DNA from 2 places in the Bacillus sp. EB V-12 genome. Region 2 is predicted to be linked to the other one. Evidence: a T-box and tRNA genes for the amino acid it is inferred to sense, from the RefSeq annotation. Region 2 holds a T-box; the other holds one or more tRNA genes.

Region 1 (8,793 bases), on a different contig from region 2:
CGCTTCACTGCAATTCCTGCATATCCTTTCGGAGTACTCCCTCTTACAAGACGCATTAAAATTGTCTCGACTTGATCATCTCCATGATGTCCAAGAGCAACATATCTCGCATCATATTTCTTCATTATTCTTTCCAAAAATGCATATCTGCATTCTCTCGCAGCAACCTGTGCATTCATTCCGTATTGCTGTTGATATTGTGATACATTAATCCTTATCGTTTCACAAATAATTCCCAGTTCTTCACAAAGGCCCTGCACAAACTGTAAATCCTCATAAGATTCATCACCTCTAAACATATGATCCACATGAGCAACTACAATTTCCAACTGTTTTTCCGCTCTTTTTTCTAATAAATAATATAAAAGCGCTAACGAGTCAGGACCACCAGAAACTCCCACAACAATTGTTGAATCATTCTTTAATACATCATGCTGCTTTACAAAGTCATCTACTTTTTCAACAAATGTATCTTTCAACTTCGCAATCACCTTTCATTAAACAAGAACAGCAACCTTAGTCACCTTGTCTACAATGGTACAACTTTTACAAACATTGTGCAAAAAAAAGATATACAAAAATTACATTTTTATCTTACATCCTCCGTGTCTATTCACAAAATTAATAACATTACCTTTTCCCACAAAAAAACCTAGGTATTCACCTAGGTTTTTAAAATCAAATTATAGATAAACATTCCACTTACATTTTACTGCGCTTGCATTCCTACAATCGGAATCGTAGCCCACTTCGGCATATTTTTCTTCACTTTTGCCACTACAATAGTCATATCATCATTTATATAACCATCACAAGAGCGAATCACTTCTTCCATAATGATATCAGCAATTTCTTGCGGGTCTTCGGTTTGCAATTCTTTAATTTTTCGTTTCATCCACAATTCATGATTCTCCACATGCTGTGCTCCTTCAAAAATCCCATCACTCATCATAATAAGAATATCGCCCGTTTTTAATTGTTCACCCACCACATCAACTTCAACATCTTCGATGATTCCCATCGGCAAATTACTTGCTTCAATTTTCAAAATATTATTTGCGCGTTTAACAAAACTCGGCGTTGATCCAATCTTTAAAAACCTTGCACTCGCATCCCGCAAATCTACCATAGCTAAATCTAATGTCGTAAACATTTCTTCTGTCGTTCTCAAAGAAAGAATTGAATTGATAGACTTAATTGCTATTTCTTCATCAATGCCTGATTGGAGTATTTTTTGTAATAATTTCACCGTTTCCTTACTTTCCATATGAGCTCTTTGCCCATTACCCATACCATCACTAATCGCAAGTGCATATTTACCAACACTTAAATCCATCATCGCATAAGAGTCACCCGAAACAAATCCACCGCCTTTTGCAGCTGTAGCCAATCCTGTATCAAGAGAATACGTCTTCGCCGAACCAAATGATATTAAACTATGGCCATTTGGATAAGAAGACTTTTCTTCATGTTTAACGACAATATTTTCTTTAAGGATATCTGAAAGCATCGGTGCAACTAACTTTTCACACTCACCATGTTCATTAGATGCAACTGGAATTAACATTTCAATATCAATACTTCCTCTATCTAAACAATAAATATCAACATGCTCTACTTCGACACCAAAATCTCGGAACGCTTGCATAATCTGTTCTTCCTGCACTTGATGATTTTCACGCTCTCGTTGTATCTCCTTAGCAAAATCCTCCATAACCTTTGATACACCTAATAGTTGCTCCGCTACTATTCTACGATTTTCCTTCATTTGTTTTCGTAATTTTTGTCCCTCATAGAAGTGATCTAATTCACCGGCTACTAAATCCGTCACTTTTTTCCCTCTCACACAATGCTTGTCCCACTCACGAACTAATTTACGATTATGTTGCAGGGTTCCTTCTTCCGTTTCATTCATTATTTGTTTCATATAATCGTACGTTTTATCAAAATTCACTACCCAGCATTGATCCTTTTTAAAGCATGTTTGACATGTTTTCGCAGTAATTGTACTCAAAAACAAATCTGCTTCTGTCTCTTTATCTTCTTCCTCTACATACCCATATACAGAAAAGCTATTAGATAAAGCAGCAAATACATTTGCAAATTGGTTGATTTTATTTGCTGTAACATCACGCATCCTTCTTAAATATTGTTGTTGATCTTGCGAATGCTCTTGTGTACCTGGCATAAATTTAGCAATACGATCCAAAACAAGCTTCGGTGTTAATAAGAAGATAACAATCGCTACACCTGACTCAATTAAAGTTGTTACAATATTTGTCTGTTTGTCTACATATAATGTAATTAAGCTTGTCCCAATTAATAAACCTAAACTAACACCTAAACGCTTTCCTTCTTTTAACAATCCACCAAGCAATCCAGAAAAAGCAAGAAGGCTAAGCTGAGACAAGCTAGACACATTTGCTAAACTTAATATTAGTCCTGTTACAACCCCCACTGTAGACCCTGTGGCAGCACCCGCAATAAATGCAAATACTAGCACTAAATACCTTGTAAAAATATGTTGAATAGAAGCATCATATACAAACCAATCTGTTGTACCCGTTAAAACAGATGCTAGTAATATAATCAAACAAACAATTTCTTCCGTCTCTAATGCCTGTTGTTTTCCTTTCCTTTCCACTAAAAGTGGGACACTTTGTAAAAATATCATAGTTAATACAAAACTAAGCCCAGCCTCAATGGTACTAACGAGTAAATCGTACATGGTGACAGTTTGTTGTGCAAAATATACAACAACTAAGTGTGCGGTTAATGCGGAGATAAATACTTGAAATGGAACAAGTCCAACAGTTTTACGTGTAAATCGACTAAAGAAGATATTATAAATGAAGAAGGTAAAGATAGATGCAAAGGTAAAAAACAAATTATCTATCGATACTGAAAGAGCTCCTCCCATTAGAGCTAAAAATGCTAGCGGCATCTTATCCCGCTTCATAACATAAACAGCAGCAAAAAATGGCAGTGCAAACGGTAAAATATTTGTTAATATATATGCTCGTCCCAAAAGAAAACCAATAACAACAATAATAAATCCCCATCTAAAGAAAACTTGCTCAAATTTCATTCGCAACTTACTCGTCCACTTTATTCCATCAAGCTGACTCTCATTCATTGCCAATGCACTTGTATTCATAGTATTCCTTCCTGCTTTAGGCATATTTTTAACACCACCTGCATAGTTTAATTACTGTCATTATAAAAGATGATTGTTGGTTTTTTTGTCAAAACAACAGTTTTCACTTTTATAATCGTTCGACTTTTTATTCGAAATAACTCTACAGATATACAGGGTATGTAAGTTATTTTCGAGATTTTAATTAAACATTCAGAAAATATAGGGTGATTTTGTAGAAGTGTTGTATATCTTAATTTATTTAACAAAAAAAGATCATGCAAATTTGCATGATCTTTTTAGATGACCCGTACGGGATTCGAACCCGTGTTACCGCCGTGAAAGGGCGGTGTCTTAACCACTTGACCAACGGGCCGTTAAATTAAATATAGCGGCGGAGGGGATCGAACCCCCGACCTCACGGGTATGAACCGTACGCTCTAGCCAGCTGAGCTACACCGCCATGTCGTCTTATTTAACGGACAATTAGTATCTTACATCAGATACTAATTAAAGTCAACACATCTCAAAAACTTTTTTGAAAATATTTTTTACATATAAAAAAGCACCCTGAGACATTACTCTGGGTACCTCTCTATATGTTAAAAACTAAACGTCCTTATTATCCGCGACGCGCGCCACGGCCACCACGTTTAGACTCTGTGTTACGCTTTAAAGAAGTTAAACGATCTTCGCTATCTTTTAAGAAGCGTGCCATCTTTTGCTCAAATGTTTCTTTCGGAGCTCGGTCGTTACCGCCACCGCGATTATCTCTGTTGAAAGAGCGATTATTACGTTGTGGACGTCCAGAACGTTGTTGATCACCACCGCGTTGGTATTCACCACGTGGACGATCTCCTTCTGTTTTTTCACGTTCTTTCGCTTTTTTGATAGATAAACCAATCTTTCCATCTTTTTCAACATTAATAACTTTTACTTCTACTTGGTCGCCCACTTTTAAGTGATCGTTAATATCTTTTACATAGTTATCAGCAACTTCACTAATATGAACAAGACCCGTTAAGCCCTCTGGCAGCTCCACAAAAGCCCCAAAATTTGTAATACCTGTTACTTTACCCTGTAACTTGCTGCCTACCTCGATTGACATAAAAAAAATGCTCCTCCTTAGTGGTTAAAAAGTCAAATTTTACTTTATTATATATAATCCTAAAATATAGTGTCAATAAGACATACTCTACTTAGAAACAGGAAAAATTATCTCCCCTTTACCAGAGAAGAAATAATCCCTTCTAGCAATCTTTAATACGTACTCTTCATCATTTAACTTTTGAACTTCGTCTTTTAGACTTTTTTCTTTATTCGTTAATGAATCCAGTTCTTTTTTCATGTCCTTAACTTTTGCTTCTTTTGCTTTAATGGAACTGTTTTGTTGATAAAACGTTACACTAATACTCGCAATAATTGTAAAAGTAAAGACAAGAAAAACCGCTAAACGGCGATAAAGTCGCTTCCTGTTCTCATCCGTTTGTATTATATGCTCTTTAACAGGATTTGGACTCTGTTTTTCGATTGTTCTTTGTCTCAGTTCCCTCATTTCCGAGGTCCCCCTAACTTCTTTTTTATATGCTCCCATAGTTGGAAGATATGTCCCTTCAATTTTGCTATATATTGCAGGAACCCTATATGTTTCACTATAAAAAGTTTAACACGATTAGGGAGAAGTTTCCATATGAGCGAAGCAATAAATCGAACAGGCCAGAAAAAAACTTTCCATATGAAAAGTAATATCCAAATCACCATTTTCCATAACACATGTCCAATTGAAAGCAGTATACGAAATAAGAATAATATAAATGCAATAAATAGCTGCGCTATAATAATAACAGGTTTTATCATGAGTAGCTGTATAATTCGAACAAAAAAATATGTTGTTTGCATAAAAATATAGATGAGAAAATTTAACAGCTTCATGTATAGTGCCTTCAATAAGCTTTGATATGCCGCAAAACCACATAATAATGCCAAAAACACATATATACGTAGCTCAGCTTCATTTACGAGAAGCAATACATAAAAGACGAATAATGCTTGGACAATCCAAAATAATATATCATGTATAAATACAAGCCAACGTTTACGTTCTTGCCGCTTTAAAAAACGTTGATATGTATCTAAAGACGCTCCAATCCAAGCACCCATCCCAATCATTGAAAGCATTGTATACAACTGAATTGTTAAGCTCATTTAAACAACTTACTAAAGAAACCTTTAGTTTTTTCCCCTTGATTTTCATCAATATACAGCATCTCATTAACTTTCCCTTTAATCGACACAATACCTTTTTCCACATCTAAATTTTTCATTTGTAAATTTTGACCACGAATCGTTAAAAAACCCATTACGGTCTCTAGTAAAAACTCTTCGCTATCAAAACTCTCTACCTGCTTCACACCGGTAATATCAATTATACGCCTGCCACGCATAATAATGTCATGCTCTACAGAAACATTTTGTTGATTAGAAGACGTAGGTGAGTAACCATTATTCACGTAAATCCCCCCATAGGTTTTTACTAGCTAATAGTAATGTATGAGGGGATACATGATTTTAGAACAAGCCTTCTTCCGCTTTTACTTTTTCTTCACGAACTAAGCTATACATATTTGCTGCATCTTCTTTTTTAGTTGTTTCTTTTAATTCATTTATTTTCACAGTCACTATTTTTTGACCAAAACGAATTGTTAATTCATCAGCTACTTTCACATCAGAACTCGCTTTTGCCACTTGACCATTAATAGATATTCTTCCTTGATCAGCTACTTCTTTCGCTAATGTTCTTCTTTTAATTAAACGTGATACTTTTAAAAACTTATCTAGACGCATATCAAATCCCCCTATTAACGCTCTGTTTGTTTCGCTTCTTCCCATAAAACATCTAACTGTTCTAATGATAAATCTTTCATCTCTTTATTCATTTCAGCTACTTTTGCCTCCATGTATAAAAAACGACCAGTAAATTTCTCATTAGTTGAACGTAACGCCTCTTCTGGATCTATTTTGTAATGACGAGCTATATTAACAAATGCAAATAGTAAATCACCAAACTCACCCAGCATCTTTTCCTCATCCATATTTGTAACCTCTTGTTGGAACTCTTGCCATTCTTCCAAAGCTTTCTCTATCATCGGTTGCACATCAACCCAATCAAATCCAACCTTACCAGCTTTCTTCTGAATTTCATAGGCGCGTAGTAACTGCGGCAAACTTTTTGGAACGCCATTTAAAACAGATTCTTTCACGAATCCTTTTTCTTGTTTTTTAATTTCTTCCCAATTTGCAATCACTTCATCAGCGCTGTTTACATCCGTATTTCCAAACACATGCGGATGGCGACGAACCATTTTCTCAGATAGAGTTCGAATGATATCATCTATAGAGAACCAACCTTCATCTTCTCCGATTTGAGCATGAAGCATAACTTGTAATAATATATCACCTAATTCTTCTACTAAGTGATCATCATCCTCTTCATCGATTGCTTCCAACACTTCATAAGCTTCCTCAATTAAATATTTCTTTAATGATTGATGTGTTTGCTTTTTATCCCACGGACAACCATTTGGACCACGAAGTTCCGCAATAATTTCTCTAAGAACATCAAACTGTTGATACAAGGACGCACGCTCCTGAACTGGCGGCACGTACACACTCGTTAAATTATTCAATTCCGTTTCATGATCTAACATGTACAACGGTACCTTCTTTACTTGTTCAAATGAAGTTCCTGCAGCTGTTACGATATACACTTCATAATCATCTGGTAACATCTCCATTAATGTTAATTTCACATCAGATGCAACGAATGCATCATATACTTGGCAAAAGATTAAATGTTGACGCAGTTCTAATTGCCCTCTTTCAAATGATGTAGCATCAAGTAATTGGAATCCTTCAATCGGATCAATCTTTAGACTTGCAAACATAGGATCAAGGAAACTTTGTCCACCCTCAATTCGCACTTCAACATTTGAAACTTCTCCTTTTTCTAACAGTAGCTGAACTGTTCTTTCTGCTACAAGTGGATGCCCGGGAACAGCATAGATAATTTCTGTACCTTCAGCTTGTTCTAGCAATTTATTCGCAATTGTTTCATATACAATTTCAAACGTATCATGCGCTTCATATACAGCATCAAAAGACGTATATTGTACGCCTTCTTTCTCCAATTCTTCTATAACTGGATGTTCCTTCGTTCTAACAAACAGATGGTCTGCTTCTTTTATTTTTCGATATACACCCATCGTTAGCTGATCTAATTCACCAGCTCCTAAACCTAAAATAGTAATGATTCCACTCACAACCAGTCACCTCTATCCACTCTTCTTCAATGAACCTTCTTTTTTCTCTTGTTTCATAACGGTTCCTAATTCTTTTTTTGTAAATACACGTAATTTCAAAATAAAAAACATATATGTCAATCCGCCGATGGCTACACCTAACAACGCTTCAAGCGTCGCGCTTCCTCTATGTTCCGTATTAATTACTAATCCAGACATCTGTAACACACGTGTGAACATCATTAATACAAACCCCATACAGATACCACTAATTACTATCCCTAACATATTTCGCTTATTGATAAGTGACCCTGATACAGCTCTCGTAAGCAACAAACTATTTAATCCAGAGATTATAATTAACGCACATAAAGTCGCAAAAGCTGCACCTTTCACACCAAAATAAGGCATGAATATATAATTTAACGCTAACTTTAAGCAACCTCCAAATACAACAAATAACGCTGGCTTAAACGTTTGCCCTAATCCTTGTAAAATAGAAGCTGTCGTAATTGACAATGAACTAAATAAAATAGATAACGATAAAATAGATAAAACATCTGATCCATCACTGTTTTCAAACAACATAATATTGGTAGGTTGAATAATACAAGTTAGTCCAATAGCTGCTGCAAGTCCAATAACAAATGTTATTTTCATTGCTAACTTTACCTTTTCTTGAATAAAGGAAAGATCTCCTCTTTCCTTCGCCGCTGTAATAATCGGAATAAGTGACAACGAGAAAGAAGTCGTCACAACAGTACCTAATTGCATTAGCGGAATACTTCTATCATAAACACCCTTTAATACCTTTGCATTTTCAGCCTGTTCTCCCGCACCAATAAGTAAGCTGTAAAAGGACACTGAATCAGCCATCTGTATAAAAATAAGCACTAAATTACTAACACAAATCGCTAACCCCTGCCAAAAAAGGATTTTAACTATCTTCCTTTTACCCTTAATTCTCGCTGCACTTTTGAAGAATATAGAACGAAAATCTTGACGCATATACAATATAAGTACAATAATCCCAATAAGTCCACCCGCAATTGAGCCTAACATAGCCCCTGCACCAACTGTATATAAATCAAATCCGTGAGCAATTAGGAATAGCGATAAAAACACAATAATAGAAACTCGAATTGTTTGTTCTATTACTTGCGAAACAGCCGTTGGCATCATATTATTAAATCCTTGAAAATACCCTCTTGCTACAGACAAAAATGGCATCAATAAGAATGAAAATGAAATAACACGTAGTAACTTATCTAAGTGTATATCGCCCATAGCTGCCGCAATTGTTTCGGCCCCAAAAAACAATGTAAAGAAGCCTATAAAACCAATTCCTAATAAGAACCA
Region 2 (8,793 bases):
AAAGTATATGATTACTACAAAAAGACATTTAATCGTAACTCTTTCGATGATAAAGGTGCGAAGCTTATTTCAACTGTTCACGTAGGGGAGAGCTGGAATAACGCAGCTTGGAATGGTGTGCAAATGATGTACGGTGATGGCGATGGAAAAACGTTCATTCCATTATCTGCTGGACTTGATGTTATCGGTCACGAATTAACGCATGCTGTAACTGAACATACAGCAAACCTTGTTTACAAAAATGAGTCAGGGGCGTTAAATGAATCGTTATCTGATATTATGGGTGTTATGGTTGAGAAGAAGAGCTGGGATTTAGGTGCTGATATTTATACACCTGATAAACCTGGTGATGCACTTCGCTCTCTTAAAGATCCAGCGTCTATTCCAAATCCATTAAAACCAAGTGAAGGTTACCCAGATCACTATAGTAAACGTTATACTGGAACAGCTGATAATGGTGGTGTTCATATTAACAGCAGTATTAACAATAAAGCTGCATATTTAGTATCTGAAGGCGGAGATCATTACGGCGTGAAAGTAACTGGAGTGGGCCGTGAAGCGACAGAAAAAATTTACTACCGTGCTCTTACGAAATATTTAACTGCAAACTCTGACTTCAAAATGATGCGTCAAGCTGCTCTTCAGTCAGCTGAAGATTTATATGGTAAAAACTCTAAAGCTGTACAAGCTGTAACGAAAGCTTATGATGCAGTAGGTGTAAAATAATAAGAGAAAAGACCTGACATCCTAGTCAGGTCTTTTCTTTATCCCGCTATCCGCAAATGATGAAATTTCCACTTTATTTAGTCGCGAATACCTAATGCGATTTTCGCCATACGTGACATACGTTCTTTCGACCACGGTGGATTCCAAACGACATTTACTTCTATTTCATTAACTTCAGGTACGTTTGTTGATAATACTTTTTTAACGTCTGATACGATTTGCCCAGCCATTGGACAACCGATAGAAGTCATAGTCATCGTAATGACAGCATTATTATTTTCATCTGCTGTAACATCATAAACTAATCCAAGATTAACGATATCAACACCTAGTTCAGGGTCAATAACAGCCTCTAAATTGGCAAGTAATTTATTTTCAAATGCTTCTTGTGACATAAGCAGCCCCTCCTACACTTTAATGATATCGATTCTCATTATAACGGAAATGAGCATAATGTGCAGGAAATGAGCTCAAAAAAATATCCCTCTTTCAAAGAAGGGATATTTTTTGAACATCTATTCTGTTTTAAAATGAGATACGAGTTGATCTAACTCTTCAACTGTTTGTTTCATTTTTCTAGCAGTTACTGTCATTTCATTCATAACAATAACTTTCTGTTCAGCAGATTGTGCCGTTGCGGCAGTTTCGCTCGATACTTCAGTAGAGATAGAAGCGATGTTATTAAGTGAAGCATTCATTTCTTCAGCACTTGCAGCCATTTCTTCAGCAGTTGCTGATATATCTTGCATTTGAGTAGATACTTTATTTACTTGTTCCACAATTGTTGTGAAAGAAGTACCAGCTTCACGAATAACATTGATACCTTCAAATGCTTCAGAACGGCCTTGAGACATCATAGAGCTAGCAGTTTCTGTATCATTTTGAATTTGATGTAGTAATTGATTAATGTCTGTTGCAGCTGTTTTAGATTGTTCAGCAAGCTTTCGAACTTCGTCAGCTACGACAGCAAATCCTTTTCCTTGCTCCCCAGCACGAGCTGCCTCAATAGAAGCATTTAAAGCAAGTAAGTTTGTTTGCTCAGCAATATTAGAAATAGATTGTACAGCAGTATCAATATATTTCGTATGAGTGATTAGACGTTCAACCACTTCTGACGTAGCATTTACAGCTTCGTGTATTGTTGTCATTTGTGAAACAGATTTTTGGATAACGGTACTTCCATCGCTAGCATGTTCAGAGGTGGCAACAGCAAGTTCCGCTACAGATGAAGCAGATTCAGCAATGCGCTGAACACTTACTGCCATATCATCCATTGCAGTTGAACTTTCTTCCATACTAGAAGTTTGTGATTGAATACTTGCATTTAAGTTGGACATCGAGCTTTGGACTCTTAATGTCGCCTCACGTGATGTATTCGTTTTTTCTAGCATATTTTCAGAAGCGGTTTGTACTTCCACTGATGTTTTTTGAACACGATTAATAATATGTTGTAGGTTTTCTAACATTTTATTAAATGATGTTGCGATAGCACCTATTTCATCGTTGCTATTTACTTGTAGACGTGCCGTTAAGTCACCTTCTTGAGAGGCCAATTCTTTTAGTTTCGTGTCAATTTGTTGAATTGGTTTCACCAGTTTACCAGAGAACCACCATGCAAGAATAATTGCAACGATAATACATACAACAAGTGATAAGAAAATAACATATTCGATTAAGAGTGCAGATTGATCAATTTTTTCAATAGATTGTTCACGTAATTTAGCTTGTTCATTACTGTAATTTGTGAAGTCACCAATTACTTTATAGACCGTTCCGTTTTCTGAAGAAGCTACTTGTAAAGCTTCTTCCCATTTTTGTTCTTTTGCAAGAGTGAATACTTTTTCTTCAATGAACTTTCTCCAAGTAGACCCTAATTCCATTGTGCTTTTTACGGACGAAGAAAGATTTGGATTAGAAAGAAGTTTATCTTTTGAATCCTCAAGACGTTTACTCATCTCATTAAACTTGTCTAATTCGACTTGATCATGTTGTAGTAAATAACCTCTTAAAGCAGAGAGCTGTACTTGATAAGCGTCTCCACGCTCTTTCAATTCTGTTGCCAGTGGAGAAATTTCTTTTTGTAATGTTTCAGCTTTACGAGATTGGTCGATAGCAAAAAATAAAATAAATGCTAAGGCGACACCAAATAAAGCGCAAATCGTTCCCATCATGAACATAAGTTTTTTTCTGATACTTACAAAATTCATATAATTAAAAGCCTCCTTTGTGAAATCTTAGTATTAGAATTAATAAATGTAAAAAATTGAAAGAAAGCTTTACTCCAGTTGGAATAAAGCTTTCTTATTTCCTTTAGGAATTATAGCAGACGGAATGAGAGATAGAAAGAGATATTTTAAAGTGAAAAAAGAGAGACTGTAAAACTTTCATTCCTATACCTTTGAGCTCGTGTCATTTTCACTTTAAGCGTTTGTTTTGAAATGAGAGACGAGAACTTCAAGTTCTTGTACGATTGTTTTCATTTCAGATGATTTGTTAGCCACGATACTCATTTTGTTTACTTGATCACCAGCCGAATGCGCTGTTTGTGATGTTTCTGCAGCAACTTCGTTTGAAATAGAAGCGATATTATTTAAAGCTGCGTTCATTTCTTCAGAGCTTGCAGCCATCTCTTCAGCAGTTGCAGACATTTCTTGCATTTGTGTAGAGACTTTGTTAATGTGGTTAACAATTTCTGAGAATGAAGATCCGGCGGTACGAATAACCGTAATTCCTTCAGAAGCTTCTGCTTGACCTTGTGTCATCATATCATTTGCTATTTTTGTATCAGCTTGAATTTGATGAAGTAAATGGTTAATGTCAGTTGCGGCTAGTTGAGATTGTTCAGCAAGTTTTCGAACTTCATCGGCAACAACAGCGAATCCTTTGCCGTGTTCACCAGCACGAGCTGCTTCAATAGAAGCATTTAAAGCGAGCAAATTTGTTTGGTCGGCGATATTTGAAATAGATTGAAGTGCAGTATCTATATGATTTGTATGTGTAATGAGCCGCTCAACTACTTGTGATGTAGCGTTAACAGCTTCGTTAATTGTATGCATTTGTGTAATAGATTTCTCAATGACTTTATTCCCATCATCTGCTTTTTCTGAAGTTGTGACAGCTAAACTAGTAACAGAAGAGGCGGACTCAGCGATACGCTGAACACTCGTTGCCATGTCATCCATTGCGGTTGAACTTTCTTCAATGCTAGAAACTTGTGAACGAATATTGTGTTCAAGAGCATTCATAGTTTCTTGGGTTCTTGCGGTATTTTCCATAGAAGCGGTTGTTTCGATAAATACATTTTCGGAAGCTTCTTTTACACTTGTTGATGTTTGTTGAACTTGTTTTATTATATGCTGTAAGTTAGTGAGCATTTGATTAAAGGAATTTGCAATGTCACCAATTTCATCTTTACTTGTTACGTGTAATCTAGCCGTTAAATCTCCGTCTTGAGAAGCTAATTCTTTTAACTTCTCATCAATTTGTCGAATTGGTTTAACGAGTTTACCAGAGAACCACCATGCTAATAAGATAGACGTTAATGTACATGTAATAAGTGAGAAGAAAATAATATATTGAATAAGTGATGAAGAAGACTCGACATCAGCAATTAATGCGTCACGTTTCTCATTCTCTTCATTTGTATATTTATTAAAACGACCTAAAAGATCATTTACATAATCTGTTTGTGATAAAGCAATTTTGGATGCTTCGTCCCATTTTCCTTCACGCGCAAGAGGTAGTACCTCATTATCTATGACGCTACGCCATTTTCCACCCATTAAAATAGCTTCTTTCATTCCTTCTGGGAGCTTCTTGTCACTTGTTACTTTCTCTCTAGTATCAGCTAATTTTTTCCCTTCTCGATTGAACTTATCTAATCCTTTTTGATCATGTGATAGCAAATATTCTTGTAAACCAGCAACTTGTGCTTGGAACCAATCGCCACGTTCTTTTAAAATCGTCGCTCTTTTTGATACATCATTTTTTAACGTTTCGATTTCACTTGCTTGATTCATGGCGAATGAAAGAATAACAATAAGAGCAATACTAAATAAAGAAGAAATGCTTAAGAGTGTGAACAGTAGTTTTTTTCGAATACTAACATATTTCATCGTTACCCCTACCCTCATTTAAACTGTTTATTATGATTTATAGATATTTAAAACAAAATTAATAAAAACATTATTATGAAGTTATTAATCTGTTCAATGAAAATTATAGCAGATAATGGAAGGAGTCAGATTAGTATTAGAAAAAGTTCTTAAAATGTATACATTTGCATATCATAAAATTCATAAATAAATATTAGAAATGCTATTGAAATTTGAAATGACATCATGTATACTTCTAATTAGTTGATAACGATTATCAGTATCAACTAAAAACATTACTCTTCGTTATGTTGGTCATACCCCTTTTTGACGACGTAAGTCAGAGACGAAATGTTGAAATATCTTGTGTCCTATTCTACAGAATTATGGTAATCTCCAACCTCAACTTATATGCGTGAGCATGCAAAAAGGATCCTATCCGTGAAGGGATCCTTTTTTGCATGCTGTCGCAATTATTGTATATAGACCAGGGATACGTTCTTCGATTCCTTCTGGTGCAGTAGAAGGAAAGACCCATCTTTGATGAGATCCATGTTCTTCAACTAGTTTTTCGATTTTAAAACGTTCTTCCGCAAGTGTTGTAATGATTTCTCCTAGCGTCCAGCGACGGATGGTTGTTTTAGGTAGCGATTCTTTCTGTGCTTCTGTAAGAAGGATGCTATAAGCAACATCATCTTCAATTAATTCTTCATCGAAATAATTTCCATTGGCCTGAAATGATGGGTGGTCGACTCCTAATAATTTTGTGTAAACAGGATGATAGTCACGAAGTATAAGCATTCCATCTCGCTTAAGTAAAGTAGCAATTTTTTGAAAGAGTGGTTTTAAATCTAGAAAGTAATGGAGTACACCAAGTTCCAGCAATACGATATCAAATGATTCGGAGAGCTGCACATTTAATACATCAGAAACGACATACTGGATAGAGACACCTGCTGCGTCCGCAAGTTCATTTGCATATTTTGCATTACTTGCTGAAATATCAACAACTGTTACGTCAGAGCCTAAAAGGGCAAGTGCGACAGCTTTATTTCCTTTTGAGCCGAGTAAGTTAATAATACGTTTTCCTTTTGGAGATTGTATGTAAGGTAAATAATGTGCTACTTCGCGTGTGGGATCTTCCATAATTTTTTTTGCATAATCCTCTGGCGCCCCATGGCGATTCGTCCAAGCTTCATAAGCAGCTGTATTCCAGCTTTTTTCATTTATAGTGCTTAGTTGTTTTTGGTTCAATGTTATCACTCCTTTTGTGAACGTATAGGTATTCGGCGGGAGGATGGGATTTCCTTTTCGTTCTGGATAAAAGTTTGATTTTTCTGTGATTAAGTCGTACAATACTTGTTATACGTAAAAGCGTTGAAAAGGAAAAGTAGGATGAACACATTCTTTCCAGAGAGCTTCGGTAGCTGAGAAGAAGCAAGAATATTCATTTGAACAATGGCCTTTGAGCTTCGTCCTGAACTTATCAAATGATAATAGTAGGCGGCGACGAGAGTTGGTACTCGTTATCAAAACCACAGTATAAGAGCATAGAGCTCCGTACTTGTTAAGGCTAATTATGTGAGTAATTGGCGAAATAAGGTGGTACCGCGACTGTTTATACAGCCCCGCCCTTATCTTTTTTAAGATAGGGGTGGGGCTTTTTATATTTTAAAGGAGGAATGTAAGATGAGTATTTTTATTGGGGGCGCTTGGCCGTATGCGAATGGTTCATTACATCTTGGTCATATTGCGAGTTTATTACCTGGAGATATTTTAGCACGTTATTACCGGTCAAAAGGTGAGAATGTGCTGTATGTTTCAGGAAGTGATTGTAATGGAACACCGATTGCAATTAGGGCAAAACAAGAAGGTGTGACGGCGAAGGAAATTGCTGATCAGTATCATGAAGAGTTCCAGCGATGTTTTCGTAGCCTTGGTTTTACTTATGATTGCTATACACGTACAGATAGTGAGCACCATCATGAAACGGTTCAAAATGTTTTTTTACGTTTATTAGAAGAAGGACATATTTATAAAAAAATAGTGGAACAAGCGTATTGTGAAACGTGTACGCAGTTTTTACCGGATCGTTATGTAGAAGGAATATGTCCACATTGCCATGAAGCAGCAAGAGGAGATCAATGCGATGCGTGTTCTGCTATTTTAGATCCACTCGATTTGTTAGAAAAGAAATGTAAGTTATGTGGTAGTACACCATCTGTACAGGAAACAGAGCATTTCTATTTCGCATTGCATACATTTCAGGAGCAAATTAAAAGGGCTGTAGAAATTGCCAAGCAAACAGGGACATGGCGCGACAATGCGATTCAACTAACAGAGAGATATGTAAAGGAAGGATTACTAGATAGGGCCGTATCACGTGATTTACCAATTGGAGTACCAATTCCAGTAGAAGGGTATGAAGATAAGAAAATTTACGTATGGATTGAAGCAGTGACAGGCTATTATTCAGCGAGTAAACATTGGGCTGAAGAAACAGGGAAAGATGATCAAGAGTTTTGGGATAGCGAAGCGAAAACATATTATGTGCACGGAAAGGATAATATTCCGTTTCATTCCGTCATTTGGCCAGCGGTATTACTTGGAATAGGGGAGGAAGCAATCCCGCGTCATATCGTTTCGAATGAATATTTAACAGTTGAAAAAAGAAAATTATCTACAAGTAAAAACTGGGCAGTATGGGTGCCTGACATATTAGAACGCTATGATCCAGATTCTATTCGTTACTTTTTAACCGTCAACGCACCAGAAAATCGCGATACTGATTTTTCATGGCGGGAATTTATTTACAGTCATAATAGTGAATTATTAGGTGCATACGGGAACTTTGTGAACCGGACATTAAAGTTTATCGAAAAATATTATGGTGGTATCGTGCCGAAGGGAAGTATTGAGGTAGAGCTGAAAGATAAAGTAGAAGGATTATATAAGCGTGTAGGAGAGGCGATTGAGCAAACTAAATTTAAGGTGGCGTTAGAAACAATATTTGATGCAGTACGTTTTGCAAATAAATACTTTGATGAAAAGCAGCCTTGGAAACAAAGAGAAGATGATCCAGTTTCATGTGAAGAAACGATTTATAACTGTGTGTATCTTATCGCTAATTTTGCAAATCTCCTTGAACCGTTTTTACCATTTTCAAGTGAAAGAGTTCGAAACACATTGTCGATTGTGAAACGAAATTGGGAACCGCAAAATACGTTGCCAAGTAGAATTGATAGCGTACAGCCATTATTTGAGCGAATCGATGTAAAACAAATTGAGCATGAGATAGAGAAGCTGTATGGAGCGGTAAAATGAGATAGAGAAAAAGACCTTTCAAGTAAATGAAAGGTCTTTTGTTATGCAGTATGATTCTCTTTCTTATCTTTCAAAAAGAAAAGTACAGCAAGGATTACAAGAATAATAGCTGCAATATCATACGTTATTTTAAATGTAGTATTAAAGTTTAAGTACTCTACGAAAGGAGTTTTCACTGCTCCTGCATATATACAAACGGGAATGAGAAGTAAATCGTAAAATTTCTTTTCTTTCATATATCTTATTAGGAAGAAGATACACATAATAGCAAAAAATACGATGCTTAAAATAGTCATTTATACCTCCAGATAAATTTACTTATTTTAATTGCAGTTATATCTTTTATATAAATTCTGTATTTTTTCAAGCGCTATGCACGCGATTTTGTTTCCTTTCTTTCCTAGCCGTAAGCAGCTGAGGAGTGAAGATCCCAACTAATATGAAAATAATTCCAATCCACTGCATGAACGTTACGACTTCATGTACAAGTGTAATAGAAGCAATAATAGCAGTTGGTAATTCAGCTGCACCTAATATTGTACCAAGCCCTGTTCCAACCTTTGGTACACCGATTGAAAAACAAATGACAGGTACAACAACGCCGAATAATCCGAGGAAGAAAGCATATTTCCATAGACCGGCTTGCAAA

The links. A T-box is a leader RNA that pairs with one kind of tRNA and senses whether it is charged. The one in region 2 lies ahead of metG (methionine--tRNA ligase), so its partner is inferred to be a tRNA-Met.
Region 1: it has a tRNA-Met gene. The T-box ahead of metG (methionine--tRNA ligase) is inferred to sense a tRNA for this amino acid. The anticodon was not compared.

The regions. Positions count from the first base shown of each region.
Region 1 covers NZ_JBUXJL010000020.1:14,355-23,147, forward strand. The annotation lists gene tilS (tRNA lysidine(34) synthetase TilS) at 1-479, opposite strand, end outside; gene spoIIE (stage II sporulation protein E) at 710-3,181, opposite strand; tRNA gene ACZDYH_RS28575 (tRNA-Glu) at 3,441-3,512, opposite strand; tRNA gene ACZDYH_RS28580 (tRNA-Met) at 3,526-3,599, opposite strand; gene ACZDYH_RS28585 (S1 domain-containing RNA-binding protein) at 3,759-4,244, opposite strand; gene divIC (cell division protein DivIC) at 4,332-4,691, opposite strand; gene yabQ (spore cortex biosynthesis protein YabQ) at 4,688-5,341, opposite strand; gene yabP (sporulation protein YabP) at 5,338-5,646, opposite strand; gene ACZDYH_RS28605 (RNA-binding S4 domain-containing protein) at 5,705-5,980, opposite strand; gene yabN (bifunctional methyltransferase/pyrophosphohydrolase YabN) at 5,995-7,455, opposite strand; gene ACZDYH_RS28615 (putative polysaccharide biosynthesis protein) at 7,468-8,793, opposite strand, start outside.
Region 2 covers NZ_JBUXJL010000006.1:125,792-134,584, reverse strand. The annotation lists gene nprB (neutral protease NprB) at 1-726, shown strand, start outside; gene ACZDYH_RS19665 (metal-sulfur cluster assembly factor) at 804-1,121, opposite strand; gene ACZDYH_RS19660 (methyl-accepting chemotaxis protein) at 1,242-2,933, opposite strand; gene ACZDYH_RS19655 (methyl-accepting chemotaxis protein) at 3,147-4,841, opposite strand; gene ACZDYH_RS19650 (class I SAM-dependent methyltransferase) at 5,256-6,074, opposite strand; T-box leader at 6,189-6,459, shown strand; gene metG (methionine--tRNA ligase) at 6,510-8,144, shown strand; gene ACZDYH_RS19640 (hypothetical protein) at 8,186-8,440, opposite strand; gene ACZDYH_RS19635 (EamA family transporter) at 8,508-8,793, opposite strand, start outside.